DNA from 2 places in the Streptomyces sp. NPDC002734 genome. Region 2 is predicted to be linked to the other one. Evidence: riboswitches for the same ligand, from Rfam matches in the RefSeq annotation. Region 2 holds a riboswitch; the other holds the start of a gene.
The links. Region 2 has a riboswitch for cobalamin ahead of ABT026_RS22790 (ferredoxin-like domain-containing protein). Riboswitches for the same ligand answer to the same signal wherever they lie in the genome.
Positions count from the first base shown of each region.

Region 1: another riboswitch for cobalamin. It lies ahead of ABT026_RS09930 (energy-coupling factor ABC transporter permease); the one in region 2 lies ahead of ABT026_RS22790 (ferredoxin-like domain-containing protein).

Region 1 covers NZ_JBEOVU010000008.1:120,107-134,461, forward strand. The annotation lists gene ABT026_RS09895 (SCO4402 family protein) at 1-226, shown strand, start outside; gene ABT026_RS09900 (hypothetical protein) at 582-866, shown strand; gene ABT026_RS09905 (hypothetical protein) at 1,201-1,695, shown strand; gene ABT026_RS09910 (hypothetical protein) at 1,792-2,448, shown strand; gene ABT026_RS09915 (TrkH family potassium uptake protein) at 2,762-4,207, shown strand; gene ABT026_RS09920 (potassium channel family protein) at 4,200-4,907, shown strand; gene ABT026_RS09925 (GNAT family N-acetyltransferase) at 5,094-5,642, shown strand; cobalamin riboswitch at 5,747-5,932, shown strand; gene ABT026_RS09930 (energy-coupling factor ABC transporter permease) at 5,963-6,679, shown strand; gene ABT026_RS09935 (energy-coupling factor ABC transporter substrate-binding protein) at 6,676-7,125, shown strand; gene cbiQ (cobalt ECF transporter T component CbiQ) at 7,131-7,883, shown strand; gene ABT026_RS09945 (energy-coupling factor ABC transporter ATP-binding protein) at 8,042-8,872, shown strand; gene ABT026_RS09950 (ATP-binding protein) at 8,930-9,328, opposite strand; gene ABT026_RS09955 (S9 family peptidase) at 9,569-11,425, opposite strand; gene ABT026_RS09960 (SURF1 family protein) at 11,733-12,611, shown strand; gene ABT026_RS09965 (hypothetical protein) at 12,633-13,688, opposite strand; gene ABT026_RS09970 (SigE family RNA polymerase sigma factor) at 13,874-14,355, opposite strand, start outside.
Region 2 covers NZ_JBEOVU010000027.1:34,247-48,601, reverse strand. The annotation lists gene ABT026_RS22845 (nitrate/nitrite transporter) at 1-268, opposite strand, end outside; gene ABT026_RS22840 (hypothetical protein) at 455-838, opposite strand; gene ABT026_RS22835 (QcrA and Rieske domain-containing protein) at 835-1,512, opposite strand; gene ABT026_RS22830 (4Fe-4S dicluster domain-containing protein) at 1,509-2,108, opposite strand; gene ABT026_RS22825 (molybdopterin oxidoreductase family protein) at 2,117-4,417, opposite strand; gene ABT026_RS22820 (MFS transporter) at 4,414-5,493, opposite strand; gene ABT026_RS22815 (YcxB family protein) at 5,659-6,183, shown strand; gene ABT026_RS22810 (GNAT family N-acetyltransferase) at 6,229-6,864, shown strand; gene ABT026_RS22805 (alpha/beta fold hydrolase) at 6,929-7,696, shown strand; gene ABT026_RS22800 (putative peptidoglycan binding domain-containing protein) at 8,008-8,172, opposite strand; partial or broken gene ABT026_RS22795 (DUF1028 domain-containing protein) at 8,320-8,852, opposite strand; cobalamin riboswitch at 8,908-9,111, shown strand; gene ABT026_RS22790 (ferredoxin-like domain-containing protein) at 9,167-10,063, shown strand; gene ABT026_RS22785 (precorrin-8X methylmutase) at 10,060-10,752, shown strand; gene ABT026_RS22780 (precorrin-2 C(20)-methyltransferase) at 10,749-12,308, shown strand; gene cobM (precorrin-4 C(11)-methyltransferase) at 12,305-13,072, shown strand; gene cbiE (precorrin-6y C5,15-methyltransferase (decarboxylating) subunit CbiE) at 13,044-14,324, opposite strand.

The DNA of each region.
Region 1 (14,355 bases), on a different contig from region 2:
TCTTGTGCGCGAGCTGGGCGGTGCCCTCAACGCGGCGGCAGCGGAGGCGCCCAACGACACCGACGAGGAGCACCTTCGGTCCGCCCATTGGCCGGAGGTCGTGGCCATCGCAGGACGGCTCGCCACTGTCATGGTCTCCAACGACCTGGGCGAACTCGTCGCACAGCACGAGGCGCAGAGTTGGCGACAGCCGACCGATCAGGTCAGCAGCGAAGACGCACCTTGAGCGTTCGGCTGCCGTGACACCCGTGCCGTGCGACCGCGTGCGACCGCTGACGCAGACGGTCCATCCGGCTCGGCATGGGGCTGTGAGGTTGTCGGTGCCGACCCGATCTGTGTTCGGTCATCCTCCCGGAACGGTCCTTGATGGGTTGTTCAGGCTCCTTCAGGTCCAGCCAAGGTACGCGGCGGTTCCAGGAAGCGAGCCGACCAGGCGCGCACCGAGTCGGGCGGTGACGAGACAGACCATCGGGGACTGCGCGACGGTCAAGGGCGCTCAGTCCGGGAGAAGCCCGCCGACCGGCGACGGTGGAGCGGTTTCGCCCGTCACCCACCGGGCTCGCGGGTGCGATCCTTTGTGGATGGCAGACGCGCGGCTACCCGAGGGCTGGACCCTTCGACGGATCCGGGAGGTGTCGGGGGATCGGGAGGCTGTCGCCCTGGATCCCGGCCGGACGGTGCGGTGGGTGGCGGGCGTCGGAGATCCAGAAACGCTGCGCCCGGAGATCGTTCTCGGGTTCCACGGCCTGTGTCTGGTGAAGCCCGTCGGCGACGACGACTGGTACATGGGCAGCCTGTACGACGACGGCAGCGTCGACTGCTGGACCGCCTACGACGACCTGTACGAGGCACTGCGGGGCCTCTGAGGGCTCCGGGCAGGGCCACGGGGCCGAGGGGACGGTGCGCGGTCGGCTCTGGCAGGTGGTGTCGCTGGCCATCGACGAAGCCCGGTCGTCGGTTGGGTCCCGGACGCGTTCTCCGGGCCGCCCCCGTACAGGCCGGGGATGCAACCATTCTCTTCAGAGCTGGAACCCCCGGTAAGCCGACCGCGCGGTCGCGAGGTTAGCGGGAGGCACTGACAACGGGGCTGTGCGGCAGGCGTGTTCGGGAAAGGTCATGGCCCTGTCACCGCAGCGCCCGCTGGGGTCCGGCTGCCGCACTCTGGTCCTCCACGCACTCGCGTCCACCTCGGGGGAAACCATGCGCATCCGTATCGCCACTGCGGCCGTCGCCGCCGTACTCGCCGTTACCGCCGTGGGCTGCGACAGCGGTGGTGACGGCAAGGACGACATCGGCGCTCCGGCGCCGGCGGCGTCGAGCGCGGCGGGCAGCAGCGCCCCGGCAGAGGACGGGGCTGGGGACGAGGCCGAGGACGGGGCCGGCGGGGACACCGCCGGTGGCGCCTCCGACAGCCCCGCGCCCGAGGCGTCGGACGCCGCCCTGCCGCCCGAGCCGCAGGGGACCGCCCGGGCCGACGTCATGCGGGTCGTCTTCGACGTCGACGTCAGCCTCTTCAAGGACGAGGAGAAGGCGATCTACGCGGCCCGCAAGCAGTGCGCGGCTCTCGACAGCGGGGTGGCGGACCCGGACCACAGCGCCGCCGAACTGTTCTCCTACAACGGCATCACGCCCACCGACGAGGACGGAAGCCACCTCAACTACGGCCTGCGCAGGACGCTCTGCCCCGCTTCCTGATCCGGCTTCCGCCGATCCGAGACCGTACGGAGCTCGACTCCCGGCGGGGGCGGGGCGAGCCTGGGAGCGAGGCGTTCACGGCGGAGGGGGACCGCGATGAGACGTACGGGTGCGGCGGTGTGTCTGGTGCTGGGGCTCGGCATGGTGAGCGGGTGCACTCCCGCCCACCTGACGCTGGTCGCGGTGACGAACGGGGAGGACGGGCGGCCGGTGGCCGTGCTGCAGCCGTGCGACGACGGGAGCGAGCCCATTACGGCCATGCGGCTGGAGAGTTGGCCGACCGGGTCGACCGGTGCCGGGACGGACGACGCCGGAACGGAGGGTGCCGGCGAGGGCAGGGCCGGGACGGAAAGCGCCGGTGAGGACGGCGCCGGGACGGAAGGTGCTGGCGAGGGCAGGGCCGGGACGGAAAGCGCCGGTGAGGACGGCGCCGGGACGGAAGGTGCTGGCGAGGACCGCGCGTCCGTGGAGGACGGCGGTTGGGAGGTGCCGCGGGGGATGACGCATCGCGGGCGGGCCGTCATCTCCGTGCTCTCCCCGCCGGACTCCTGGCTCGTAGAGGGAGGCGGCGCGCGGGAGCTCCTGCCCGGGCGGACGTACTCGCTCTCCTTCTACTCGTACGACGGGGAGTACTACGGTGACGGCGCCTTCACCGCCGACGACCTGGCGTCCCTTCGCCCCGGGCAGGTCTGGGCCGCGGGCCGGGCGATGAGCGTCGACGAGTTCGCCGACCAGGTCGGCGAGGTCTGCTGACGGCCTCGCCCCGGGGCCGGGCCGCCGGTGTGGTGGGGGCAGCCCCCCGTGCGGTCGGGAGTGCGGGCGTGACGTCCGAGTGAGCAGCAGGCGGGCCGCTGACATCCGTCCCCGCTCCGCCCGCGAGGACCGCGAGGACCGCGAGGACCGCGAGGACCGCGAGCGGGCCCGCCCTGCCGCTCGGTGACGTGACCCTGCCGGGACCGGGCGGAACCCTGCCAGGACGGCCGGGAACCCCCGGTCGGGGGAACCGGCGCGGCAGACGGCAGGATCCGGCGCGAGGGGGACGGGGAGGTGTGCCTACCGTCGGCGGGTGAGAAGAGTCGCGGCGCCCGTCCCGACGGCCGGGCCGGGCGGGCAGGACGCACCGGGAGGCCCGGCGGGGTCACGGTGGCGGCCCCGGCGGGGGCCCGGTCCGCGGCGCGGGCTGCGGCCGCGGCTGCGGCACCCCGCGCAGGTGGTGGTCGCCGGCTTCGCCGCCGCCGTCGCGGCCGGCACGGGGCTGCTGATGCTGCCTGCCGCCAAGGCGGGACCGGGCGGCGCCGGGCTGCTGGAGGCACTGTTCACCGCGACGTCCACGGTGTGCGTGACCGGCCTGGTCGTGGTGGACACCGCCTCGTACTGGAGCGGCTTCGGGCACGTGGTGATCCTCGGGCTCGTGCAGGTCGGCGGCTTCGGGATCATGACGTCGGCGTCCGTACTGGTCCTGCTGGTCTCGCACCGGATGGGGCTGCGGGCGCGGATGACCGCGGCGACGGAGACCAAGACGCTGGGGCTCGGGGACATCCGCGCGGTGGTCACCGGCGTGGTGAAGGCCTCCCTGGTCGTCGAGGCGGCGACCGCGCTGGTACTGACGCTGCGGTTCGCCACCGGCTACGACGAGCCGTGGCCGCGGGCGGTGTGGCTGGGGGTGTTCCACGGCGTCTCCGCGTTCAACAACGCCGGCTTCGCGCTCTACTCCGACAGCCTGATGTCCTTCGTCACCGACCCGTGGATCTGCGTGCCCGTCGCGCTGGCGATCATCACCGGCGGGCTCGGCTTCCCCGTGCTGTTCGAGCTGCGACGCCGGTTCCACCGCCCCCGCGCCTGGTCGGCCCACACCAAGATCGCGCTCTGCGGCACCGGCGCCTTCCTGGTCGGCGGCTGCGCCTTCGTCACCGCGGCGGAGTGGTCCAACCCGGCGACGCTGGGGCCGCTGGACGTTCCCGGGAAGCTGCTGGCCGGGTTCTTCCAGGGCGTCATCCCCCGCACCGCGGGGTTCAACAGCGTGGACCTGGCCGCGCTGCGCCCGGTGAGCTGGCTCGGCATGGACGTGCTGATGTTCGTCGGCGGGTCCAGCGCGGGCACGGCCGGCGGCATCAAGGTCACCACCTTCGCGGTGCTGTTCTTCGTGCTGTACGCGGAGATCCGCGGGGAGAGCTTGGTGAACGTCTTCGACCGCCGCCTGTCCGCGTCGCTGCTGCGCCAGGCGCTGACCGTGGCGCTGCTGTCGGTCGCCGCGGTCGTCGTCTCCACCATGGCCTTCATGGTCTTCGCCGAGCACGGCCTCGACCGGTCGCTGTTCGAGGTCGTCTCGGCCTTCTCCACCACGGGGATGTCCACCGGCATCACCACGCGTCTGCCCGTCGGCCTCCAACTGCTGCTGGTGGTGCTGATGTTCGTCGGGCGGCTCGGGCCGATCACCGTCGCGTCCGCGCTCGCCCTGCGCCATCGCGTCCGCCTGTACGACCTTCCCGAGGAGCGTCCCGTCATTGGCTAGGAAGTTCATCCCCAGCAGGCAACGCAGGCAGCGCAGGCAGCGGGCCGGCCACCGGGACGCCGTGGTGGTCGTCGGTCTCGGCCGGTTCGGCCGTGCCGTCGCCAAGGCGCTGGTCGAGGCGGACACCGAGGTGCTGGGCATCGACGCCGGTCAGGACGTCGTGCAGGCGCTGTCCGGGGTCCTCACCCACGCCGTCCGGGCGGACTCCACCAAGGAGGACGCGCTGCGGCAGCTGGGCGTTCAGGACTTCGACCGGGCCGTCGTCGCCATCGGCTCCAACCTGGAGGCCAGCATCCTCACGGCCTCGCTGCTGGTCTCCTTCGGCATCAAGCACGTCTGGGCCAAGGCGACCAGCGAGGAGCACGGCCGGATCCTCTCCCAGCTCGGCGTCCACCACGTCGTCCTGCCCGAGCACGACATGGGGCAGCGGGTCGCCCACCTGGTGCTCGGCCGCATGCTCGACTACATCGAGTGGGAGGAGGGCTTCGCCATGGTCAAGACGAATCCGCCGGCCGGAATCGTCGGCATCCCCCTGGGCGCGAGCGACATCCGCTCCCGCTTCGGGCTGACCGTCGTCGCCGTCAAGCGCCCCGGCGAGGACTTCACCTACGCGACGCCGGCGACGGTCGTGGGGCCCGACGACACGATCATCGTCGCCGGTGACAGCCGGGAGACGGAGCGCTTCAGCGAGCTCCGGTGAGCGGCCGTGAGAGGGCGGAGGGGCGTCACGGGGTCGCCCGGCGAAAATCGGACTGACATCCGGTCGGCGGGAGGATGGAATGCACCACAGAGGATGTGCACCATGCACCGCGCACCGTCCGCGGCACTCGCGCACCCGGCGCCGGTGCCACCCGTGTTTTCCGGCCAGGCCAGGAGGTCACCCCGCATGAGTCATGACGCGTCGCCCTTTCCCGAGCGGATGGAACTGACCGGGGAGGGTCTGGTCCTGCGGGACTGGACGGAGGACGACCTGGCGGCGATGCCGGCGTTGTTCGACCACCCGGACATCGCCTACTGGACGCCCATCGTCTCCCCCTTCGACGAGTCGGCCTCGCGCGCCCGGCTGGTGCGCACCCGCGAGCTGCGGGCCGAGGGGACGACCATCCTGCTCGCCATCACGCTGGACGGCGGGGCCCCGCTCGGCGAGGTGATGCTGCGCCGGGCTCCGGAGGGCGTGGAGATCGGCTACGCGGTGGGCCCGGCGCACCGCGGGCAGGGGCTGGCGGCCCGGGCGGTGCGGGTGATGGCCGCGTACGCCTTCGAGGAGCTGGGGGCGGAGCAGGTGATCCTCGAGCTGGAGGCGGAGAACGCGGCGAGCGTCGGCGTCGCCACCAGGGCCGGATTCCGTCTGCTGGACGTGCCCCTGATCGAGGGTGAGGAGAAGGGACGGCCCTACGTCCTGCAGACCTGGGGGCTCGACCGCGGGAAGGACTGAGCCCGCCCCTCGGCCCTTGCGGCGCCCGCGGTGCGGGGCGTGTCGGGCGGTCGCGGACGCCGGTGGCCGGATCGGGCTCGCTTGTCAGTGGGCGGGATGCCGGATTACTGTCACAAGGTCTTGGTGAACGGGAAATCCGGTGTGATGCCGGTGCGGCCCTCGCCACTGTGATCGGGAAGTCCGGCTCCGGCCCTCACGGGCAGCCACTGGGTCCTCACGGACCCGGGAAGGCGGAGCACGGGCGTGTGGTACCCGTCAGCCAGGAGACCGGCCAAGGCGCGTCGTCCATCCACGAGGTGCTGGAGAGGGTCTGCTGAGCCATGCACATAGCCGAGGGGTTTCTTCCTCCGGCGCACGCGATCGCCTGGGTTGCCGCGTCTGCGCCGTTTGTCGTCCACGGAGTTCGTCAACTCACCCGTGAGGTGAGGGAACATCCCGAGAGCACGCTGCTCCTGGGAGCTTCGGGCGCGTTCATGTTCGTCCTGTCGGCGCTCAAGTTGCCGTCGGTGACCGGTAGTTGCTCGCACCCTACGGGGAGCGGGCTGGGGGCGGTGCTGTTCCGGCCCCCTGTGATGGCGGTGCTCGGCACCGTCACGTTGTTGTTCCAGGCGCTGTTGCTCGCCCACGGCGGGCTCACCACACTCGGCGCCAACGTCTTCTCGATGGCCGTGGTCGGCCCCTGGGCCGGGTACGGCGTGTACCGGCTGGCCCTGCGGTGCGGGGCGCGGCTCGCGGTGGCGGTGTTCTGCGCGGCGTTCGTCGCCGACCTCAGCACCTACTGCGTGACCAGCGTGCAGCTCGCGCTGGCCTTCCCCGACCCGGTGGGCGGATTCGCGGGCGCGCTGGGCAAGTTCGGGTCCATCTTCGCGGTCACGCAGATCCCGCTGGCGGTGAGCGAGGGGCTGCTCACCGTGCTGGTGGTGCGGCTGCTGGCGCAGTCGAGCGCGGGTGAGCTGGCCCGGCTGGGCCTGCGGACCGCCGGGCCGGGCAAGGCCCGGACCGGCGCGGGCGCGAGCACCGGGGCGGTGTCGCGATGAGCCGGAACCTGCGGATCAACCTGCTGCTGGTGCTGACCGTGGCCGCCATGGCGGTGCTGCCGGTGGTCCTCGGCATGGGCGACCACAAGCCCGAGCCGTTCACCGGGGCCGACGCCGAGGCGGAGGTGGCGATCCAGGAGATCGACCCGGACTACCGCCCCTGGTTCTCGCCGGTGTACGAACCTCCGTCCGGCGAGATCGAGTCGGGGCTGTTCGCGCTTCAGGCGGCGGTGGGGGCGGGAGTCGTCTCCTACTGCCTGGGCCTGTGGCGCGGGCGTCGGCAGGGCGAGGCCCGGGCGGGCACGGCTGCCGCCGGTGAGGTGGCCGCTCCGGCCGCCCCTGTGGACGCGGACGCCATCGCCGCCCCCGTGGACGCGGACGCCAACACCGGTGCGGGTGCCGCCACCCACGACGGCCGGAACGACGCCGCAGCCAGGCGGGTTTGACGCCTGTGCTGTCGATCGACGCGGCGGCGCACAGCAGTTGCTGGCGCCGCCGTCATCCTGTGGACAAGGCGGTGCTCGGGTTCGGGCTCACGCTGCTCGCCGTCGCGCTGCCGCCGTGGCCGGGCGCCCTGCTGGTGCTGGTGACCGCCCTGGTGGTGCTGCTGGGATTCGCGCGGGTGCCGGCCGGGCGGCTGTGGCGGGCCTACCGCGCGCCGCTCGGGTTCTGCGTCACCGGCGCGGCGACGCTGTTGGTGCGGGTCGGCGGGCCGGACGGCGCGGTGCTGGGCCCGGCGCCCGACGGGGCGCTGCGGGCCGGTGAGCTCCTGTTGCGGAGTTCGGCGGCCTCGCTGGGCGTGCTGGTGTTCGCGTTCACCACGCCGATGTCGGACCTCCTGCCCCGCCTGGTGCGGGCGGGGGTGCCGGCGGCGGTGGTGGACGTGGCGGTGGTGACGTACCGGATGGCGTTCCTGCTGCTCGACTCGGTGCGGCAGGTCCGGCAGGCGCAGGCGGCTCGGCTCGGGCAGCGGACCAAGGCCGCGGCCTGGCGTTCGCTGGGCGGGCTGGGGGCCACCGCGTTCGTGCGGGCCTTCGACCGGGCGGGCCGGCTGCACACCGGCCTCGCCGGACGGGGGTACGACGGGACGCTGCGGGTCCTGGTCCCGCCCACCCGGGTGTCCGGGGGCTTCGTCGGCGCGAGTGTCGCGCTGCTGACCGCGATCGTCGTGCTCGACGCCGTGCTGGAAGGACGTCTGTCGTGAACCGGACGAGCGGAACCCCCGAGGGCGGCGCGAGCGGGGAGCAGACAGGCCCGGCGACCGGAGACACGGCGGCGGGCAGCCCGGCGGTCGGAGCAACGGCGGCCGGAGGCAGGGCGCCGGTCGGAGGCGGGGCGCCGGACGCGAGCGCGGCGCCGCCGCTGGTCGCCCTGCGGGACGTGTCCTTCGGGTACGAGGACGGCCCCCGCGTGCTCGACGGCCTCGGCTTCGAGGTCCGCGAGGGCCGCGCCCTGGCCCTCCTCGGGCGCAACGGCAGCGGGAAGACGACGCTGATGCGGCTGCTGAGCGGAGGGCTGCGGCCGCGCTCCGGCCGGGTGGAACTGGAGGGCGGGCCGGTGTCGTACGACCGCGCCGGGCTGACCCGGCTGCGGTCCACCGTGCAGCTCGTCGTGCAGGACCCGGACGACCAACTGTTCGCGGCGTCGGTCGCGCAGGACGTGTCGTTCGGGCCGCTGAACCTGGGGCTGCCGGAGGCGGAGGTCCGGGCGCGGGTCGACGAGGCGCTCGCGGCGCTGGACATCACCGGGCTGGGCGACCGCCCCACGCACCTGCTGTCCTACGGGCAGCGGAAACGGGCGGCCGTCGCGGGGGCGGTGGCCATGCGGCCGCGGGTCCTCGTGCTCGACGAGCCGACGGCGGGGCTGGACCCCGACGGGCAGGAGCGGCTCCTCGCCACGCTGGAGTCGCTGCGGCGCGGGGGGACCACGGTGATGATGGCCACCCACGACGTGGACCTGGCGCTGCGGTGGGCGGACGACGTCGCGCTGCTGACCCCGGCGGGCGTGCGGGTGGGGCCCGCCGGGGAGTTGCTGGCGCGGGCGGAGGCGCTGCGGGAGGCGGGCCTGCGGATGCCGTGGGGAGTCGCGGTCGGGGCGGCACTGCGCGGACGCGGCGGCGGGGCGGGCGCGGGCTTCGTCCCGCGCACCGCGGAGGAGCTGGCCCGCTGGACGGCGGAGGGAGACCGGGCCTGACCCAGCCCTCCGTCTTCGAGGGGAGCCTCAAGACCCCGCCGCCCGCACCGGATCGGCTCAGCCGGTCTTGAGCTCCGCCCAGACGATCTTGCCGATCGGCTGCCGCGGCTGCGAGCCCCAGCGGACGGCCAGCGCGTCGACCAGGAGGAGCCCTCGCCCCGACTCGTCCTCCGGCGCGGCCTGCGCGGCGACGGAGGGCGGCGGGGTCTCGGACGCGTCGATCACCTCGACGCGGGCGAGGCCGCCGAGTTCGTCGACGGCGAGCCGGAGCGCGAAGTCCCGCCCCGGCACCCGCCCGTGGCGCACCGCGTTGGCGGCCAGCTCACCGACCAGCAGGGCGACCGCGCAGGACAGGTCGGAGGTCGGTGGGAACCCCCACTCGGCGAGCCGGCGCACGGCGCAGTGCCGGGCCTGCCGGGCCCCGCGGGGCGAGGACCTGAACTGGGAGGCGAACACGAGGGGTTCGGCACACCCGGGACCCCCGGCCGCCGGCGCGTGCCGCTCGGACACGCGCCGCCGGGGGTTCTGGTGGGAGCTGGTCGAATCTGTGAGCACGGCCTATCCGTATCCCGCACGCGAGGCGTTGACGCATCGGAGAGTGAACGAATCGTGACTTTACGTATACCGAGGCGTCATCGGCCACTACGGACAGTTCACGGACGGGCGGTCGAACGGGCGGGCGCGGACCGGGCGGTGTCAGCCCGCCGTCGGCGTCGCGTCCGCCCCGGCGTCCGCGCCCGGCAGGTGCCGCGCCGCGAAGTCCAGTTCGAGCCGGACCTGCTTGATGCGCTCGTCGACCACCAAGGAGCCGTGCCCCGCGTCGTAGCGGTAGACCTCGTGGACCGCACCGCGGCCCTCCAGGCGCTTGACGTAGTTCTCGACCTGCCGGATCGGGCAGCGCGGGTCGTTCACCCCGGCCGAGATGTAGACGGGCACCCGGACCCGGTCGACGTAGGTGATCGGGGACGACGCCTCGAAGCGCTCCGGGACCTCCTCCGGGGTGCCGCCCAGGAGGGTGCGGTCCATGGCCTTCAGCGCCTCCATCTCGTCGTGGTACGCCGTCACGTAGTCGGCGACCGGGACGGCGGCGATGCCGACCGCCCACGCCTCCGGCTGGGTGCCCAGGCCGAGCAGGGTGAGGTAACCGCCCCAGGAGCCGCCGGTCAGGACCAGGCGGGCGGGGTCGGCGAGGCCCGAGGAGACGGCCCACTCGCGGACCGCGGCGATGTCCTCCAGCTCGATCAGGCCCACCCGGTGCTTGAGGGCGTCCGTCCACTCCCGGCCGTAGCCGGTGGAGCCGCGGTAGTTGACCCGGACCACCGCGTACCCGTGGTCGACCCAGGCCGCGGGGCCTGCCGCGAAGGCGTCGCTGTCGTGCCAGGTGGGGCCGCCGTGGATCTCGAAGACGGTGGGCAGCGGGCCCGTCGTGCCGGCCGGCTTCTGCACCAGGGCGTGGATGCGGCCGCCGGGGCCCTCCACCCAGACGTCCTCCACCGGCACCGACTCGGGGGCCTTCATGCCGGGCGGGTCGAGCACCACGCGGCCGGAGGTGGAGCGCACCACCGGAGGCCGGGCGGCGGAGGACCACAGGTACTCCACGCTGCCGTCGGGGCGGGCGGTGGCGCCGGAGACCGTGCCGGGCGGCGTGTCGATCTCCTCCAGGGCGCGGCTCGTCAGGTCGTAGCGGAACAGCTCGCTGCGGGCCTCGAAGCTGTGCGCGATCAGCAGCGCGGAGCCGTCCGGGTACCACTCCGCGCTCACGTCGCCGGGCAGTTCCAGGGCCAGGTCGGTCTCCTCGCCGGTGGCGACGTCCCAGACCATGGGCTCCCACCGGCCCCGGCGCTGGTGGCCGACGAGCAGCCGGGCGTCGCCGTCGACCGGGGCGAAGCCGAGGACCTCCAGGCCCAGCTCGACGGTGCCGGCCTTGGTGTCGTCGAGCTCGGCGACGGTGCTGCCGTCGGGGCGCAGCACGCGCAGCGCGGAGTGCATGGCGTCGCCGTGCTCGGTGTGCTCGACGGCGATCAGCGAGCCGTCGTGGGACAGGTCGCCGACACCGGCGGACTCCGCGTGCCGGTAGATCTCGACCGGGTCCTCGCCGTCGCGGGCCAGGTGGATGGTGGTGCCCTCGTCGTCGGCGGAGCGGCCGACCACGGCGGTGCGGCCGTCCCTGCCCAGGGCGAGACCGGCCGGGTAGGAGGGCTCCAGGCCGGGGACGGCCTCCTCGTCGGGGCCGCCGTGGAACGGCTGGCGGCGCCAGACGCCGAACTCGTCGCCGTCGGTGTCGTCGAACCACCAGATCCAGGCGCCGTCGGGGGTCAGCGTGCCGTCCGTGGTGCCGTTGGGGCGGTCGGTGACCTGGCGCTGGGCGCCGGTGGCGCGGTCCCAGGCGTAGAGCTCGTAGGTGCCCGTCGCGTTGGAGACGAACAGGGAGCGGTCGGGGGCGTCCTCCGCCCAGTCGGGCAGGGACACGCGCGGGGCCCTGAACCTCTTCTCCCAGTCGGGCATGGTCGTGGGCGTCTCCGGGGCCTCGGGGTGGCCGGTGGTGTCAGTCATGGCCCCATAGTGCCTGCTCGGCGGGCCCGGGCGCGGAGTGGTGCGGACAGCGGTTCGGGCAGCGGCCGGAGCGGCATCGGGGCAGCACTCCGACCGCTGCCGGAGCGGTGTCCGGGGCAGCACTCCGACCGCTGCCGGAGCGGTGTCCGGGGTAGCGCTCCGGCCGCTGCCGGAGCGCATCCGGGGCAGCGCCCGGGCGGCGCTAGGCGCACCGGTTGCGGCGGCCTCGCGGCGGCGGCTCCCGACGGCCGGGCGGGCGGGCAGCCCGGCCCCGGGGACCGGGCGGGGCCCCGGTACCGTGGGTGGGGTGTACCGGTTCCTTCTGACGCCCCGCTGGTGGGGGATCAACGTCTTCGTGCTGCTCGCCGTGCCGTTCTGCGTGTTCATGGGGACATGGCAGCTGGACCGGTTCGAGACCCGGGTGGACGGCCACCGCGACGCGACGGCCCAGGCCGCCGAGGACCGCAAGGCCGACCCGAGCACCGCGCGGCCGCTGGCCGAGCTGCTCCCCGTCGACAAGCAGACGGTCGGCGACCAGGCCACCGTCACCGGCCGGTACGGCGAGCAGCTGCTGGTGCCGGACCGCGAGGTGGACGAGCGGCGCGGCTCGTACGTGCTGACCATGCTCCGCACCGGCGACGGCAGGGCGCTGCCCGTGGTGCGCGGCTGGCTGCCCGGTACGCCCGACGCGGCCGACGTGCCCGCCCCGCCCGCGGGCGAGGTCACGGTGACGGGCGCGCTGCAGGTGTCCGAGGTGCCCGGCCAGAACGGCGTGCCCGCGGCCGGCGGCCTGCCCGCGGGGCAGACCGGCGCGATCAGCGCCGCCTCGCTGGTGAACCTGGTGCCGTACGACGTGTACGACGCCTGGGTCGTGCTCAACAAGGGCGACGCGGGCATGAAGGCGGTGCCGCCCGCGGCCGCGCCCGGCAGCGGGCTGGACCTGAAGGCCTTCCAGAACCTGGGCTACACCGGCGAGTGGTTCGTCTTCGCCGGCTTCGTGGTCTTCATGTGGTACCGGCTGCTGCGGCGCGAGGCGGAGTTCGTCCGGGACGCCGAGCTGGGCATCCTCCCCGAGGACGCGGACGACACCGCGAACGCCGCGAACGCCGACGCCGGAGCCCCCGCCACCACCGGGCAGGACCCGGAAACGCAGGAGCGGCGGGAGTCCGCTCCCGCCGCTTCCTGATCGCTGCCCGGGCCCAGGGCCTCAGCTGCCCGCGAGGATCCCCGTCCGGTACACGGTGCCCGCGCACGCGCCCGGGACCGTCACCGAGGCCGCCGTGCCCGCGGCGTCCGCGCCCTGCGGGCGGTAGCTGACCACGACGCTGCCGTCCGCGTTCGCCTGGCTCTTGCCCAGCTGCGTCGACACGCCGTCCTCGGTGCCCTCGTTGCCCGTCGAGCCGACCCGGCCGTCGGTGCTGCCGCCCACGGTGGGAGGCGCGCTGGTGCCGCCGTCCTGGCCGCCCGCCGCGTCGCCGCCGCCACCGCCGTCCGTCCCGCCGGACGTCGTCGGGGACTCCACCGGGTCGTCGGTCGGGCAGGAGCCGGAGGCGACCCAGGAGACGCGTATGACGTAGGAGTTGCCGGGGGCGAGCAGCAGCTGCTCGTACTCCTGCTGGTCGCCGGCCTGCCGGACGACGGCGATCCGGGCCGGGTCGGCCGCGCCCAGGGCGCTGACCGAGACGGTGCCCGGGTCGCTCACCGAGCAGCCCGCGATCGAGGAGTTGTACACGCGGAAGACGCCCGAGACGCTGCCGTCGGCGCCGACCGGGCCGAGCTCCCCCACGGGGGCCGACAGCTGGGCCGCCGTGCAGGTGGGGGCGGACGCCGGGGCGCTCGCGTCGGCGCCCGCGTCCTTGCCGCCCTTGCTGTCGCCGCCCCGGGACCCGACGTCGTCGGTGACGCCCGGCAGGCCGGGGAGCGCGGTGCCGGCGGTGACCCCGGTGTGCAGGTCGTCGCCCTGGCCGCCCTGGACCTCGGTGCCGCCCGACGCGCTGCCGGCGCGCACGTCCTCGGCGGAGCCCGCCGTGGAGACGTGCACCGCCGCGGGGACGGCCGTGCCGGCGAAGAGGGCGGCCGCCGCCATGCCCACCAGGGCCTGGCGCTTGCGGGCCCGCCGGGCGGGCACCGCGTGCCGGAGGTAGTCCAGGGTGTCGTCGCTGGGCTCGAGCACGTCGACGGCCTGGTGGAGCAGCCGTCGCAGCTCCGCCTCGTCCGGACCGAGCCCGGACCCGAGGCTCTGTTCGTCGGGGCGTTCGTTCACAGGTTCGTTCCCACCGTGCGGTTCGTGCGGGCTGGGTTGCGGGCTGGAGGCGCTCGGGCTCTGTGCCGTCGGACCGCGGTCCGACGGGAGCCAAGGATGCCAGGAGTGGCGGGTGCGGCGTACCCGTGACGGCCGGGAACGGCCGAAAGCGGTGCGCCGCGCCAGGTCGTCGTCGTCGGGACCGCTCATGCCGTCGCTCCCATCGCGACGCGCAGGGCGGCGATGCCGCGTGAGCCGTAGGCCTTCACCGAGCCCACGGATATGCCCAGCGTCTCGGCGACCTGTGCCTCGGTCATGTCGGAGAAGTAGCGCAGCACCAGCACCTCGCGCTGGCGGCGCTGCAACCCCTTCATGGCCTTGATCAGCGAGTCGCGCTCCAGCTGGTCGTAGGCGCCCTCCTCGGCGCTCGCCATGTCGGGCATCGGCTTCGACAGCAGCTTCAGGCCGAGGATGCGGCGGCGCAGTGCCGAGCGGGACAGGTTGACGACGGTCTGGCGCAGGTAGGCGAGCGTCTTCTCCGGGTCGCGGACCCGGCGGCGGGCCGAGTGGACCCGGATGAACGCCTCCTGCACCACGTCCTCGCAGGACGCGGTGTCGTCGAGCAGCAGCGCCGCGAGGCGCAGCAGCGACCGGTAGTGCTCCCGGTAGGTCGCGGTGAGGTGGTCGA
Region 2 (14,355 bases):
TCACCAGCAGCACCGGCACGATGGTCAGGGCCGAGACCAGCGAGAACATCAGCTTGGCCCCGTACCGGTCGGTCAGCGCGCCCACGGGGATCCGGCCCAGCGAGCCGACCAGCACCGGCACCGCCACCAGGAACGACTGCTGGAACGAACTCAGCGACAGCCGCTGCCCGAAGTCGCCCGCCAGCGGCGAGATCAGGTTCCACGCCCAGAAGGTGAGCGCGAACCCGACCGTCGCCGTGAGCAGATTCCGGTACGCCGCCCCGGGCACCCGGTCGGCGTCCGCCGTCGTCGCCGCGTCCGCCGCGGACCCCTGTGGTCGATTCACGGTTCCACGCTAGGAAGCGGCCAGGGCGCCCGCCCGGCGGACTACTCCGGACGGCGGCCCCTCATTCGGGCCCCGCCACCCCCACGACCCCCGCCCGAACCGGACGCGCCGCTCGCGCCCGGAGGCCGTTCACCGGTCCTTCGGGTCGAGCCACCACAGCCCCAGCACCACCAGGAACGACAGCACCAGGAAGGCCGCACCCCACCAGGCGGTCCCGACCTGCCCCGACATCCAGGTGTTGACCACCACCGTCAGCCCCCACAACTGGCCCGCCAGCACCGAGAAGGCGAGCACCAGGCGCGCCGACAGCTTCGAGGCCCGCTCCGGCTCCTGCTCGCTGCCGGCGCCCGGGCCGGGGCCCGTGTGACGGATCCGCCCGTCGCCGTAGCCGCTGGTGGGCCGGATCTGCGGATAGCGCTCGTCCAGCGGACGGTTGAGCCGCCGGTCCGCGGCCGGCCGGTACCCCGCGCTGCCGAAGCCGATCGAACGGCGCCTGGAGGCGTCCTCGCTCATCCGTCCTCACCCTCTCCCGGACAGCCCAGCTGCCGCCGCAGCTCAGGCTGGTGGAACTGCCGGCACAGCGCGTCGGTCACGTTCTCGCCCGACCGGGCCGTGGCGAACGCCCACACGCTGCCGTCCTGCTCCTCGGTCAGGTACACCCGCGGCAGCGGCCGCGGCGGCGGGCCCGCCGTCACCTCGCCGGTCCGCGCGTCGAACACTCCCTCGTGGCACGGGCAGTACAGCTCGCCCTCGTCGCCCCGGTCCGCCCGCCACATCACCCCGCAGGCCAGATGGGTGCACACCGACGAATAGCCGACCAGCGTCCCGTCGCCCAGCCGGACGGCCACCGCCCGGTCGTCCTCCTCCGGGTACCGGAACGCCACCGACTGCCCCGGCTCGATCCGGTCCGCGATCCGCACCCGCGGCGGCTGCTCCCCGCCGCTGTCCCCGTGCCGGTGCAGCACGCCCGCCGCCACCGCGACCCCGCCCACCGCCAGGCCGCCGGAGACGGTCGCCACCAGCCGCAGGCAGTCCCGCCGGGTGGTCAGCGAGTGCGCGGCGATCCGCTCCCGCATCGCCTCCTGCGCCGCGTCGTGGCCCTGCTCCCCGCCCGGCCGCCCACCGCCGTCCCCGTCGTCCGGCCCCGCGCCCCGATCAGGCCCGGGACCCTGCTCGGTCACGCTCATCGCACGTCCACCCCGTTCACCTCGACGACCGGCAGGCCGCCCGGGACCGGCCACCGGGCCCGCTCGGCGGGCACCACCATGGCCACCCCCGTGCGCACCGTGCTCTGCCCGAACGTGAACTCGTCCACCACCTGCACGCCCGGCCGCTCCTCGCGCAGTTCCTCCACCGTCCCGTAGAACAGCGCGCCCGTCGGGCAGACGGTGGCGCACATCGGGGCCAGGCCGAACGCCGTGCGGTCGTAACAGAGGTTGCACTTGAGCTGCAGCTTCGCCGTCAGGTCGATCTTGGGGACGCCGAACGGGCAGGCGTTGACGCAGTTCGCGCAGCCGATGCAGCGCGTGGTGTCCGCCTCCTGCACGACCCCGTCGGCCGTCACCAGGATCGCGTCGGCCGGACACACCTCGGCGCACGGCGCCACCGGGTCCTCGCAGTGCATGCAGACCGTCGGCAGCGCCGCCGTCGACAGGCCCTCCTGCGGATAGTCCAGGTGGATCAGGGACTTGCCACGGTGCGAGTCGCACTCGCGGCAGGCCGAGACGCAGGCCTGACAGCCGATGCAGCGGCCCGGATCGATGAAGATGGTGCGGCCCATCATGACTGGCGTCAGCTCCTCTCCGCGGTACCGCGGCCCTGCGACGCGGACGGCGGCAACGGGTCGGACAGGGAGACCTGGACCTCCTCGTAGGAGGCCCGGCCGGGCGGAACCGGCGGCAGCGGCACCTCGTCGAGCCGCTCCGCGAGCTCCAGCCGGGCGGCGGCCACCTTGTACTCCGGGATCCGTGAACGCGGGTCCAGCGCGTCCACCGTGAGCACGTTGGCGGACGCCGGCGAGGGCCAGTGGTAGGGCACGAACACGGTGTCCGGCCGGATCGCCTCGGTCACCAGCGCCGGGAACACCGCGCTGCCGCGCCGGGTCACCACCCGCACCGGGTCGCCGTTGCGGAAACCCTGCGCGGGGTGCACCTCGACCCAGGGCCGCGGCGTCTGCTCCACCAGACCGCCGAGCCGGCGCGTCTGCGTGCCCGACAGGAAGTGCGCCACCGTCCGGCCGGTGGTCAGGGTCAGCGGGTACTCGGCGGTGTAGACGTCCGCCGGCGGGTGCCACTCCACGGTCTGCAGGTGCATCCTGCCGTCCGGGTGGTAGGTGCGCAGGTCCTCGAAGAGCCGCGGCGTCCCCGGATGGTCGGTCGACGGGCACGGCCAGCAGATGCCGCCGGTCTCCTCCAGCCGCTCGTACGTGATGCCCGAGTAGTCGACCAGCGCCCCGGCCGTCGCCACCCGCAGCTCCTCGAAGACGTCCCGCGACCCCGAGAAGGCGAACTTGTCCCCGACGCCCAGCCGCCGCGCCAGCTCGCACAGCACCCAGGTGTCGGTGCGCACACCCGGCGGCGGCTCCTGCGCCTTGTTGTGCTTCACCACCCGGGCCTCGGCGTTCGCCGTCACCCCCTCGTCCTCCGCCCACACCGTCACCGGCAGCACCACGTGCGCGTTGGCGGCCGTCTCGGAGAGGAAGAAGTCGAGCTGGACGTGGAACTCCAGCCGGTCGTAACCGTCCTGCACGGTCGCGTGGTTGGGCAGCGAGACCAGCGGGTTGTTGCACACGCCCAGCAGCCCGCGGATCTCGCCGCGCTGCATCTGCCAGACCATCTCCATCATCGACGTGCCCACACCCGGCAGATCGGCCTCGTCGATGCCCCAGATCTCGCAGATCTGCCGGCGGTGCTCCGGATTCTTCAGGTCCCGGCCGCCGGGCAGCATGTCCGACTTCTGGCCGTGCTCCCGGCCGCCCTGCCCGTTGCCCTGGCCCGTCAGCGTGCCGTAACCCGCGCCCGGGCGGCCCACGTTGCCGGTCGCCACGATCAGGTTGACCACGCTCAGGCAGTTCTCCACGCCCTGCGTCTGGTGCTCGATGCCCCGGGCGTGACAGGCCATCGCGTTGCCCGCGCCCGCGAACATGCGGGCCACCTCGTACACCTGGGACTCGGGGATCCCACAGACCTCCGCGGCCCGCGAGGGCGGATAGTTCCGCACGCAGCGCACAACCTCGTCCCAGCCGGTGGCGTGCGCGGCGACGAACTCCTCGTCCACCAGCCCCTCTTCGACGATCACGTGCAGCACGGCGTTGAAGAACACCGAGTCGGTGCCCGGGCGCAGCGCGACGTGGATGTCCGCCGTCCGCGCGATGGCCGTCTCCCGCGGGTCCACGATGATCAGCTTCGCGCCGCGGTCGCGCCCGCCCCACACGTACTGGGTGAGCACCGGGAAGCACTCGGCGATGTTGCCGCCCGCCACCAGCAGGCAGTCGGTCACCAGCATGTCGGCGAAGGGGTTGCCGGCCCGGTCGATGCCGAACACCGCCTTGTTGGCGGCGGCCGCCGACACCATGCACAGCCGGCCGTTGTAGTCCACGTGCCGCGTCGTCAGCGCCACCCGGGCGAACTTGCCGACCAGATAGGTCTTCTCGGTGAACAGGCTGGCCCCGCCCAGCATCCCGAAGGCGTCGGCGCCGTAGGTCTCCTGGACGCGCCGGATCTCACCGGCGGTGAAGTCCAGCGCCTCCTCCCAGCTCGCCTCCCGGAACGGCTCGTCGCGCGAGCTCCGGATCAGCGGAGCGGTCAGCCGCTCCGGGTGGTTGATCTGCTGGTAGGCGTTGACGCCCTTGGGGCACAGCCGCATCCGGTTGATGTCGTGGTTGCGGGGCTCCATGCCGAAGACCCGGCCCGCCTCGTTCACCCGCAGGTACATGCCGCACTGCACGCCGCAGAAGCAGCAGTGGGTGGGGACAAGCGTCTCGCCCCGCTGGTCCGCGTGCCACCGGTCGGCGGGAATGCCGCCCGCGTCACGGAAGGACTGCGCCCCCGGAGGCGCCGACGTGGGGTCGAGCGGAACGGTCGGCCGGTTCACTGGTAGCCCTTCTTCACGTTCTCGAGATAGGCGGACCCGCGCAGCACCCGCTTGCAGCGCGGGCAGTACTCGGTCCACTCGTCGAACTCGAGCCGCAGGTCGCGCATGGTGCCGCGGAGGTTCTCCACGTAGGCGGCGGTGTCCACGGTGGTACCGCAGCGGCGGCAGGCGAACACCTTCTCGTCCTGCCGGTCGGTGTACTTGAACAGCTGCATGCCCACGGCCGCCGGGCGCTGGACGATGTGGAAGAACTTGCCGAACGGCAGGTAGATCAGGGTGAACACCACCGCGATCATGTGGAGCACCATCAGGAACTCGTAGCCCTGACCGTGCAGGAAGATCGCCGAGAAGGTCAGCAGCAGCCCCGTCACCGAGATCACCACCAGGGCGATCAGCGGCAGCAGGTCGTAGGCGAACCGCTGACCCGTCATCGCCCCGCGGTCACGCATCCGCCGCCACAGGAAGTACGCGGCGCCCGGGATCACCAGCACCGCCGCGATGTCCAGGCCGTGGAAGAGCAGCCAGCCGAAGACGCTCAGCGAGTCGAACGTCATCAGCTTCACCCCCCACATCCGCCACTCGTACGCCGGACCGGAGCCGGTGGGGGAGGTGAAGGTGAACCAGCCCCAGGTCAGCGGGAAAGTGATCACGGCGGCCAGCACACAGCCCCAGAAGATCAGCTGGTGAGCGGCCCAGCGGCCGTGCGAGCGGGCGCCCAGGAACTTCTGGAAGCCGAGGTAGGTGGCGATCATCCGGGGCACCGCGGTGGGTGCCCGGCGGAAGTTCTCCACGGAGAAGAAGGCACGCCAGCCCTTCTGGAAGAGGCGGCGGGCGGCCGGCGAGGAGACCCACACGGTGTACCGGTACGTCAGCCCGAAGACGAGGAAGACGGAGGCGGCCGCGTAGGGCAGCAACGCGGAGTCGAAGTCCCGCAGCAGTCTGCTGCCGAACACGATGGCCAGGATCAGCAGGACGGCCGCCACGGTGCCCGCGAGGGTCGCCCGGCCGGCCACCGAGAGCCGGTCGAGGCGACGTGCGGGCCCTGGCGCGACGGGCGGGGGATTGGACTCGCTCACACGGGCACACTAGGAGAGGGTGGGCCGCAAGTGCCCCTTTTGTACCCTCGGGCGGGCATGTCTCACTCCACCGGTCCCCCCGGCGGCATCCCCGCCGTCGGTTCCCCGGGGCGGCACCCCCGCCCCGGGCCACCCCCGCACGACAGAACAGGCAGCCGAACGCACGTGACCACCGACAACCGGCAGAAGAACACCCGGACGGACCGGATCGACCTCCGGAGCACCCCGACCGCCCGCGACTTCCGCGAAGCGCACCGCGCCCACGCGCGCTCCACCCGGGCCGGCCGTCTCCGGCTCGCCCTCACCCTCGCGCTGACCGTCGCGGTCATGGCGGTGGGCGTCCGCGGCGGCTCGGTCACCGTGCTGTCCCTGGTGATGGGCGTCGCCTACCTCTTCTTCGCCCTGGTCTTCCTGCCCAGGGCGCAGGCCGGCCGGGCCGCCGCCCGGGCCGCGGAGAACGGCGGGCAGCGGGTCCGCGTCGACGCCGACGGCGTACGCGTCACCGAGGGCGGCGAGCAGCGGCGGTACGCCTGGACGGAGATCGCCCGCCACCTGGAGACGGAGCGCCTGTTCCTGCTGATCGGAGCCGACCGGGCCCAGTCCTGCCTCGCCGTCCTGCCGAAGGAGGGCTCCGGCGACCGGCTGCGCACCCTGCTGGAGAACCGGCCCGCCGCGGACCGGCCGATCTGACCGAAACGGCCGCGCGAGCCCGCGACGCCGTGTGAGGCTTCGGTCATGCGTGCGACGTACCCCGCCCCTCGTTCCCCCGCCCCGGCCCACGGCCTCCACCTGCGTCCCTGGCGTCCGGCGGACGCCGCCGCCCTGGTCGAGGCCCACCGGGACGAGGCCATGCGCCGGTGGCTGACCGATCCAATCGACGACGTGGCCGCGGCCCGCGGGTGGATCGACGCGCAGGAGGAGGCGGCCGGGCGCGGCGAGCGGTTCTCCTTCGTGGTCGTGGAGGAGGGCGCCGACAGGGACGAGCGGGCCGTCCTGGGGGAGGGGCAGGGCCTGGGCGAGCGAGCCGGAGACCCCGCGGCGGCCGCGGACCTGAAGGCGGTCGGCGACCTCGTGGGCCAGGTGGTGCTGCGTCTCCCGCACCCCGGTGCCCCTGTCGGCGAGGTCGGCTACTGGACCGCCGCGTGGGCCCGCGGCCGTCGGGTGGCCCCGCGCGCCCTCGAGGCGCTCACCGGCTGGGCGTTCGCCTCCTTCGACGGGCTGACCGCCCTGGAGCTCACCCACCAGGAGTCCAACCACGCCTCCTGCCGGGTCGCCGCACGCTGCGGCTACGCCCTCGGCCGCGTCCTGCCGCCCTGGCCACCGCAGTTCCCCGACCCCGGCCACGTCCACGTCCGTCACCGCGACGGCTGACCCGCCCCGGCCGCCACGCGACAGTCCGAGACACCCCTGCCCCCGACCGGAACGGAGCACCGGCATGCCCTTCCTCAAGACCTCCGACGACCTCGAGATCCACTACCAGCTCTGGGAGGCGGAGTCCGACCTGCCGCCGATCGTCCTGCACCACGGCTTCATCGCCGACTCCGACATCGAGTGGGTCGCCCCCGGCGTCGTACGGCTCCTCAACGAGGCGGGTCGCCGGGTCCTGGCCCTCGACGCCCGCGGCCACGGACGCAGCGCCAAGCCCCACGACCCGGCACGCTACGGCGAGGCCCGCATGTCCGAGGACCTGCGCGAACTGATGGACCATCTCGGGGAGAGCGCCTACGACCTCGTCGGCTACTCCATGGGCGCCGTGGTCAGCCTGCTGACGGCCGCACAGGACCGCCGGGTCCGCCGCCTGGTGATCGGCGGCGTGGGAGCCGCCGTGGTCGAACTCGGGGGAGTGGACAGCCGGGTGATCGGCGGCGACGTCCTGGTGGACGCCCTGACCGTCGACGACCCGGCGACCGTGAAGGACCCGGCCGCGGCCGCGTTCCGCGCCTTCGTCGACGCCGTCGGCGGCGACCGGCTCGCCCTGGCCGCGCACGCCCGGGCGATCCACCAGCGACCGATACCCCTGGCCGAGGTCACCGCTCCCACCCTGCTCCTGGCCGGCGGCGAGGACCCGCTCGCCGCCCGGCCCGAGGTGCTCGCCGACGCCCTCCCCGAAGCCACCCTGCGGATGCTGCGCGGCGACCACCTCGGCGCTGTCCGCGACCCGGCCTTCGTGGCCGAACTGTCCGCGTTCCTCGACGCCCGCTGACCTCCGCGGCCGCGCGGCACGCGAGGGGCCCTCGGCCCGGGACGGCCCGCGCGGCCCCACCGGGCTACCGGTCCGATGCCGCGCCGGCGAGCGGCCGGTTCGTGCCGCCCTGCCGGGCTACCGGTTCGTGCCGCGACGCCGGGCGGCCAGGCCGTACCTCGCCGCCGGGCCGAGCGGCGTGTGCCGGCGGAGGAGCAGGGGCCGGGGCAGGGGCCCGGCACCCGCCGGTGCGGGCGTGGCCCGGTCGGGACACGTCGCCCGAGGGGGCGTTCGCAACCGCGTCGCCCGAGGCCCACCGCCGCACCCGGCGGTTACGCCCCCGCGTCCTCCCCGGCCGCCCGCAGCTGCTCCAGGACCAGCGGATCGATCGCCCCGTCGACCAGCCGCTCCTCGAGGTTGGCGATCCCCGCCCACTCCGACAGCGCCACCTCCAGCTCCACCCCGCGGTGCCCCAGCGCGTCCAGCCGCCCGGCCACCTCCTCGGCCAGCTCACCGTCGAGCGGCAGCAACGTGCCCGGGTCCGGCCGGCCGAAGTAGAGGTCGTGCAGCTCCAGCAGCCGGCCCAGTTCCGCCGACGGATCGGCGTGGTCGTCGACCCGCAGGTCCACCAGCACGTCGCTGCCGCCGCCGTAGCCGCCGCCCGGCGACACCACCAGCAGGGCGGCGCTCTGCCGCCCCCGGCTGTCCCCGCCGGCACGGTCGCCCGCCAGCAGCGCGGCGTGCAGGCGCCTCGCCAGCGGAAGCTCCTCGTCCGCCGCCAGCCAGGCCTCCTCCATGGCCCGCACCACCTCTGGGCCGGCAGGATGTTGCCCTGGATCGCGTAGTTCGGCCCGGACGCGCCGCCCGCCCACGTCATGCAGGCCCGCCCGGTCCAGGACGCCGAGCCGCCCTCCCGGTCGACGACCCCGACCTGCCGGTCGTCGCGCCGCTCGTCGGCGGCGATCAGCGCCTCCAGCGTGTCCCCGGCGGAGCGGCCCTCGGCCAGCAGGCCCAAGCCGTCCGGGCGGTAGGCGAGGTTGGCCAGCGCCTGCGTGGCGACCGCGCCCGCCCCGGCCCGCGCCCCCGGAACGGCCGCCCCCACGGCGAGGAACTTCGACGCGACGGCGACCCCGAAACAGGTCCCGTCCGCACTGCGCGCAGCGATCGAGAAAGTCATGGCCGGACCTTAACCCCCCGCTTCGAGGCCCCCACCCACGCCGTCCGTCCGGCACGGTAGGCTCGTCGCGCCAGTCGAACTCCACGAGGTGGGGTCAGGGAACCCGGTGAGATTCCGGGACTGACGCGCAGCGGTGAGGGTGACGGTCGGGCACGTGCGGGCGCAACAGGCGCCGCGCAGCCACTGGAGCGACGCTCCGGGAAGGCGCCCGAACCGGAGGAACCCGAGTCCGAAGACCTGCTGGCGCTGGCGGTGACGGGCCGCCAGGTCGACCGAGGACCCCGCGAACGGGCCCCTGACCTCGAAGGACTCGTATGTCCCCGATGGATTCCGCCTTCCTGTCCGCCCGGCGTGCCCGGCGTGCCCGGCGCGACCGCTGCCCGGGCGTGCTGCGCCCCTGGCAGGCCGAGGACGGTCTCCTGGTCCGGCTGCGCCTCATCGGCGGCCGCCTGCCCACGGAGTCCCTCACCGCCCTCACCGCCGTCGCCGAACGCCACGGAGACGGCCGCGTCCACGTCACGGGCCGCGCCAACCTCCAGATACGGGCCCTGCCCAGCAACCAGGGCCGCCTCGGCAGCGCCGTCCTCGACGCCGTCGAAGCCACCGGCCTGCTGCCCTCGCGCACCCACGAACTCGTCAGGAACGTCATGGTCTCCCCCCGCACCGGTGTCAAAGGCGGGCGCGCCGACCTCGGCCCGGTGGCGGCCGAACTCGACCGGCTGCTGTGCGCCGAGCCCTGCCTGGCCGGTCTGCCCGCACGCTTCCTGTTCGTCCTCGACGACGGCCGGGGCGACCTGATCACCCGCACCTGCGACCTCGGCCTGGTGGCCCTGGACGACGGCACCGCGCAGCTGCGCGTCGGCGACGGCTGGGGCGCCCGCGTCCCGCTGTCCGAGGCCGCGCCGGCCCTGACCGGGCTCGCCCGGCGCTTCATGGACGCCCGGGGCATCGGCCCCACCGCCCCCTGGCACGTCGTCGAACTGCCCGAACCCCTCGGCGAGTCGGCCGCCCCGGACCCAGGACTGCCGAGCCCCGAACCACCCCTGCCACCAGGCCCGCTGCCCGAGGGAGGACGGCACGTGCCCGTACCCGAATCCGGGCTCGGCTCCGAGGACGTCGCCCGGCTCGTCGAGGAGGCCCACGCGGCGGGCGCCACCGAACTCACCGTCACCCCCTGGCGCGGCGTGATCGTCCCGGGAGCCGCCGCATGAGCGCCACCACCGCATCCGGGCGCCCCGTCGAGCCCCGCAGGCCCGGCCGGCACTACGACTACCTCGCCGACGGCCCGGCCATCTACGTCGACTCCTTCGCCACCATCCGCCGCGAGGCCCGCCTGGACCACGTCCCCGCCGAGGCGGAACGTCTCGCCGTGCGGATGATCCACGGCGCCGGCCAGGTCGACCTCGCCGACGACCTGGTGATCCACCCCGAACTGGTGCCCGCCGCGCGCACCGCCCTGCGCTCGGGCGCGCCCATCCTCTGCGACGTCACCATGGTCGCCACCGGAGTCACCCGCGGCAGACTCCCACGCGACAACGATGTCGTCTGCCTGCTCGGCGACGAGCGGGTGCCCGCTCTCGCCCGCCGCTGGGGCACCACCCGCACCGCCGCCGCCGTCTCCCTCTGGGAACCGCTGATGGAGGGCGCCGTGGTCGCCGTCGGCAACGCGCCCACCGCCCTGTTCCACCTGCTGGAGATGCTCGTCGACGGGGCGCCCCGCCCCGCGGCGATCGTGGGCTGCCCGGTCGGCTTCATCGGCGCCGCCGAGTCCAAGCAGGCCCTCACCGAACTCGCCGGAACCCACGGCATCGACATCCCGTACGTCACCGTCCACGGCCGCCGCGGCGGCTCCGCCATGACGTCGTCGGCCCTCAACGCACTCGCCAAGGAGGAGGAGTGACCGGACGTTTCCACGGAGTCGGCGTCGGCCCCGGCGACCCCGAACTGATCACTCTCAAGGCGGCCCGGCTGATCGCCTCCGCCGACGTGGTCGCCTATCACGCGGGCCGCGGCAAGGAGTCCAACGCCCGCCGCATCGCGGCCTCGCTCATCCCGGACACCGCGGTCGAGGAGCGGCTGACCTATCCGGTCACCACCGGCGCCACCGATCACCCCGGGGGTTACACGGGCGCCCTGGCCGACTTCTACGAGGAGTCCGCCACCCGGCTCGCCGCCCACCTCGAGGCCGGACGCGACGTCGTGCTGCTCTCCGAGGGCGACCCGCTGTTCTACGGGTCGTACATGTACATGCACGACCGGCTCGCCGAGCGGTTCGAGACGCAGATCGTGCCCGGCGTCCCGGCGTTCGCCGCCGCCGCGGCCGCCGCCGCGGCCCCGCTCTCCCGGCAGACCGACGTGCTCACCGTGCTCCCGGGCACCCTGCCCGAACCGGAGCTCGCCCGCAGGCTCGCCGACACCGACGCCGCCGTCGTGATGAAGCTGGGACGCACCTTCCCGGCCGTGCGCCGCGCGCTGGAGGCGGCGGGGCGGCTCGACCACGCGGTCTACGTCGAACGCGCCTCGATGGAGGGCGAACGGCGCCTGCCCGTGGCCGAGGTGGACCCGTCCACCGTGCCGTACTTCTCGCTGATCCTCGTCACCGGCGACAGCCGCAACGGGGCCCGCTCACGCACCCCCGGGGAACAGGCCGCGTCCCTCACGGGATCCGCACCGGACGGTGTCGTCTCCGCGACGCCGGCCTCGCCGGCCTCGGCAACCTCGGCGGCCGAGTTGCTGGTCGTCGGCCTGGGCCCCGGCCCCGATGCCTGGCTGACCCCCGAGGCGTCCGCCGCGCTCGCCGAGGTCGACCACGTCGTCGGCTACGGCCCCTACGTCGACCGGGTCCCCCAGCGTGCCGGCCTGACCAGACACGCCTCCGGTAACACCGTGGAGCTCGAACGCGCACGCCTGGCCTTGGAGTTGGCCGCACGGGGCGAGCGCGTCGCGGTGGTCTCCGGCGGGGACGCCGGGGTCTTCGGCATGGCCACCGCCGTCTTCGAGGCCGCCGAGGACCCGGACCTGCGGCACGTGCCGGTGCGGGTGCTGCCCGGTGTCAGCGCCGTCCAGGCCGTCGCCGCACGGGCCGGCGCGCCCGTGGGCGGCGACTTCGCGGTCGTCAGCCTCTCCGACCGGCTCAAGCCGTGGGACGTCGTCGAACGCCGCCTGCACGCCGTCGCCGAGGCCGACCTGGCGCTGGCCGTGTACAACCCCGCCTCCCGCTCCCGCACGGAACAGATCGCCACTGCGCGCCGCGTCCTGCTGGAGCACCGCGCGCCGGAGACCGTCGTCGTGGTCGGCCGGGGCGTCGGACGGCCCGGCGAGTCGCTCACCGTCACCACGCTCGGCGAACTCGACCCCGCGACCATCGACATGCGCTGCCTGCTGATCGTCGGCGCCTCCGGCACCCGCGTCTCGGCGTCGGGCCGGGTCTGGACACCGAGGTGGGTGAAGCCGTGACCGTCCACTTCGTCGGCGCCGGCCCCGGCGCCGCGGACCTGCTCACCGTCCGGGCGGTGCGCCTGCTCGCCGCGGCCGGAACGGTGCTCTACCCCGGCACCTACCTGGACCCGCTGGTCCTCGACCACTGCGCGCCCGGCGCCGAACTGGTCGACACCCAGCGGCTCGACCTGGACCGGATCACCGAGCACCTGGTCGACGCCCACCGGCAGGGCCAGGAGGTCGTCCGCCTGACCTCCGGCGATCCCTCGCTGTACTCGGCGCTCGCCGAGCAGACCCGCCGCCTGGACGCCCACGGCGTCCCCTGGGACGTCACCCCCGGCGTCCCCGCCTACGCCGCCGCCGCGGCCGTGGCGGGGCGGGAGCTGACCGTCCCGCTGCTCGCCCAGTCCGTGGTCCTCACCCGCACCCGGGCCCGGTCGACCGCGATGCCCGCGACCGAGTCGCTGGCCGCGTTCGCCGCCACCCGGGCCACCCTGGTGCTGCACCTGGCCATCACCCGGATCCGCGAACTGATGGAGGAGCTGACGCCCGAGTACGGCCCCGACTGTCCGGTGGTGGTGGTCCACCGGGCCAGCCAGCCGCAGGAGTCGGTGCTGCGCGGCACCGTCGCGGACATCGCCGACGCGGTGGAGACGGCCGGCCTGCGGCAGGCCGCCGTCATCCTGGTGGGCCGGGCGCTCGACCCGGCCCCCGGCGGCGAGTCGTTCCTCTACGACCCGGCCCGCCCTCGCCTCAGCCCACCGTCAGGCTCCACTGGGTGACCGTCCGCGCCGGCGTCCAGCCGGTGAACGAACCGATGGGCGCCGTCGTCTCCACCGCCAGGCGGGTCAACTCCCCGCCGTGGCGGCGGTAGGCGTCCGCGAGCAGCGTCTCCGTCTCCAGCGTCACCCCGTGCACCACCAGCCGGCCGCCCGGCCGCAGCGCCCCCAGACATGCCTCCAGGACGCCTGGCCGGGTGGCCCCGCCACCGATGAACACCGCGTCCGGCGCGGCCAGTCCGGCCAGCGCGTCCGGGGCCCGCCCGGTCACCACCCGCAGCCCCGGCACGCCCAGCCGGCCCGCGTTACGGGCGACGCGGGCGGCGCGTCCGGCGTCCGCCTCCACGGCGGTGGTGACACAGGTGGGGTGCGCCCGCATCCACTCGATGCCCACCGATCCGGCGCCCGCGCCCACGTCCCACAGGTGCTGTCCCGGCGCGGGCGCCAGCCGTGCCAACGCCGAGGCCCGAAGGTCACGCCGGGTCAGCTGGCCGTCGTTCTCGAACGCGTCGTCCGGCAGCCCCGCCACCAGACCGTGGGCCGGCGGCCCCGCGAGCTCCAGAGCCAGCACGTTCAGGGCCGGCGCCTCGCCGGGTGGCGAGGCCAGCCAGTCGTCGGCCGTGCCCGACAACCGCGACTCGAGGTCCGTGCCCAGGTCGCCGAGCACCGTCACCACGCTCCGCCCGTATCCCGCGCCCGCCAGCAGCGCCGCCACCGCGGTCGGGGTCGCAGCGTCGGAGGACAGCACCAGCACCCGGTGCCCGGGCGCCAACTCCCGCAGCAGCAACCGCGGATCACGGCCCACCAGCGTCACCACGGCGCACCGCTCCGACGGCCAGCCCATGCGGGCCCGCGCCAACGCCACCGAGGAAACCGCCGGTTCGACGTCCACCGAGCCGACTCCCAGCAGATCGACGAGGGTCGTGCCGATACCGGACACCAGCGGGTCGCCCGAGGCCAGCGCCACCACCCGCGCCCCGCCCAGCGACGCCAGCAGCGGGGGCAGGCCCTCGCGCAGTGGCGAGGGCCACGCCTCACGGCGCTGCCCGGTCACCTCCGGCAGCATCGCCAGATGCCGCCGCCCGCCCAGCACCACCTCCGCCTCCAGCACCGTGCGTCGCAGCCGCTCGGGCAGCGAGGGCCAGCCGTCGGCGGTCACGCCGACGACGGTGATCCGGGAAGCGGCGGCCTGGGAGACGGTGTTCGTGGAGGCGGTGTTCGTGGAGGCAGGGGGAGGGGGCGTGCCGATCGTCATGCCGGTGACGCTATCGTGGTCCATCACAGGC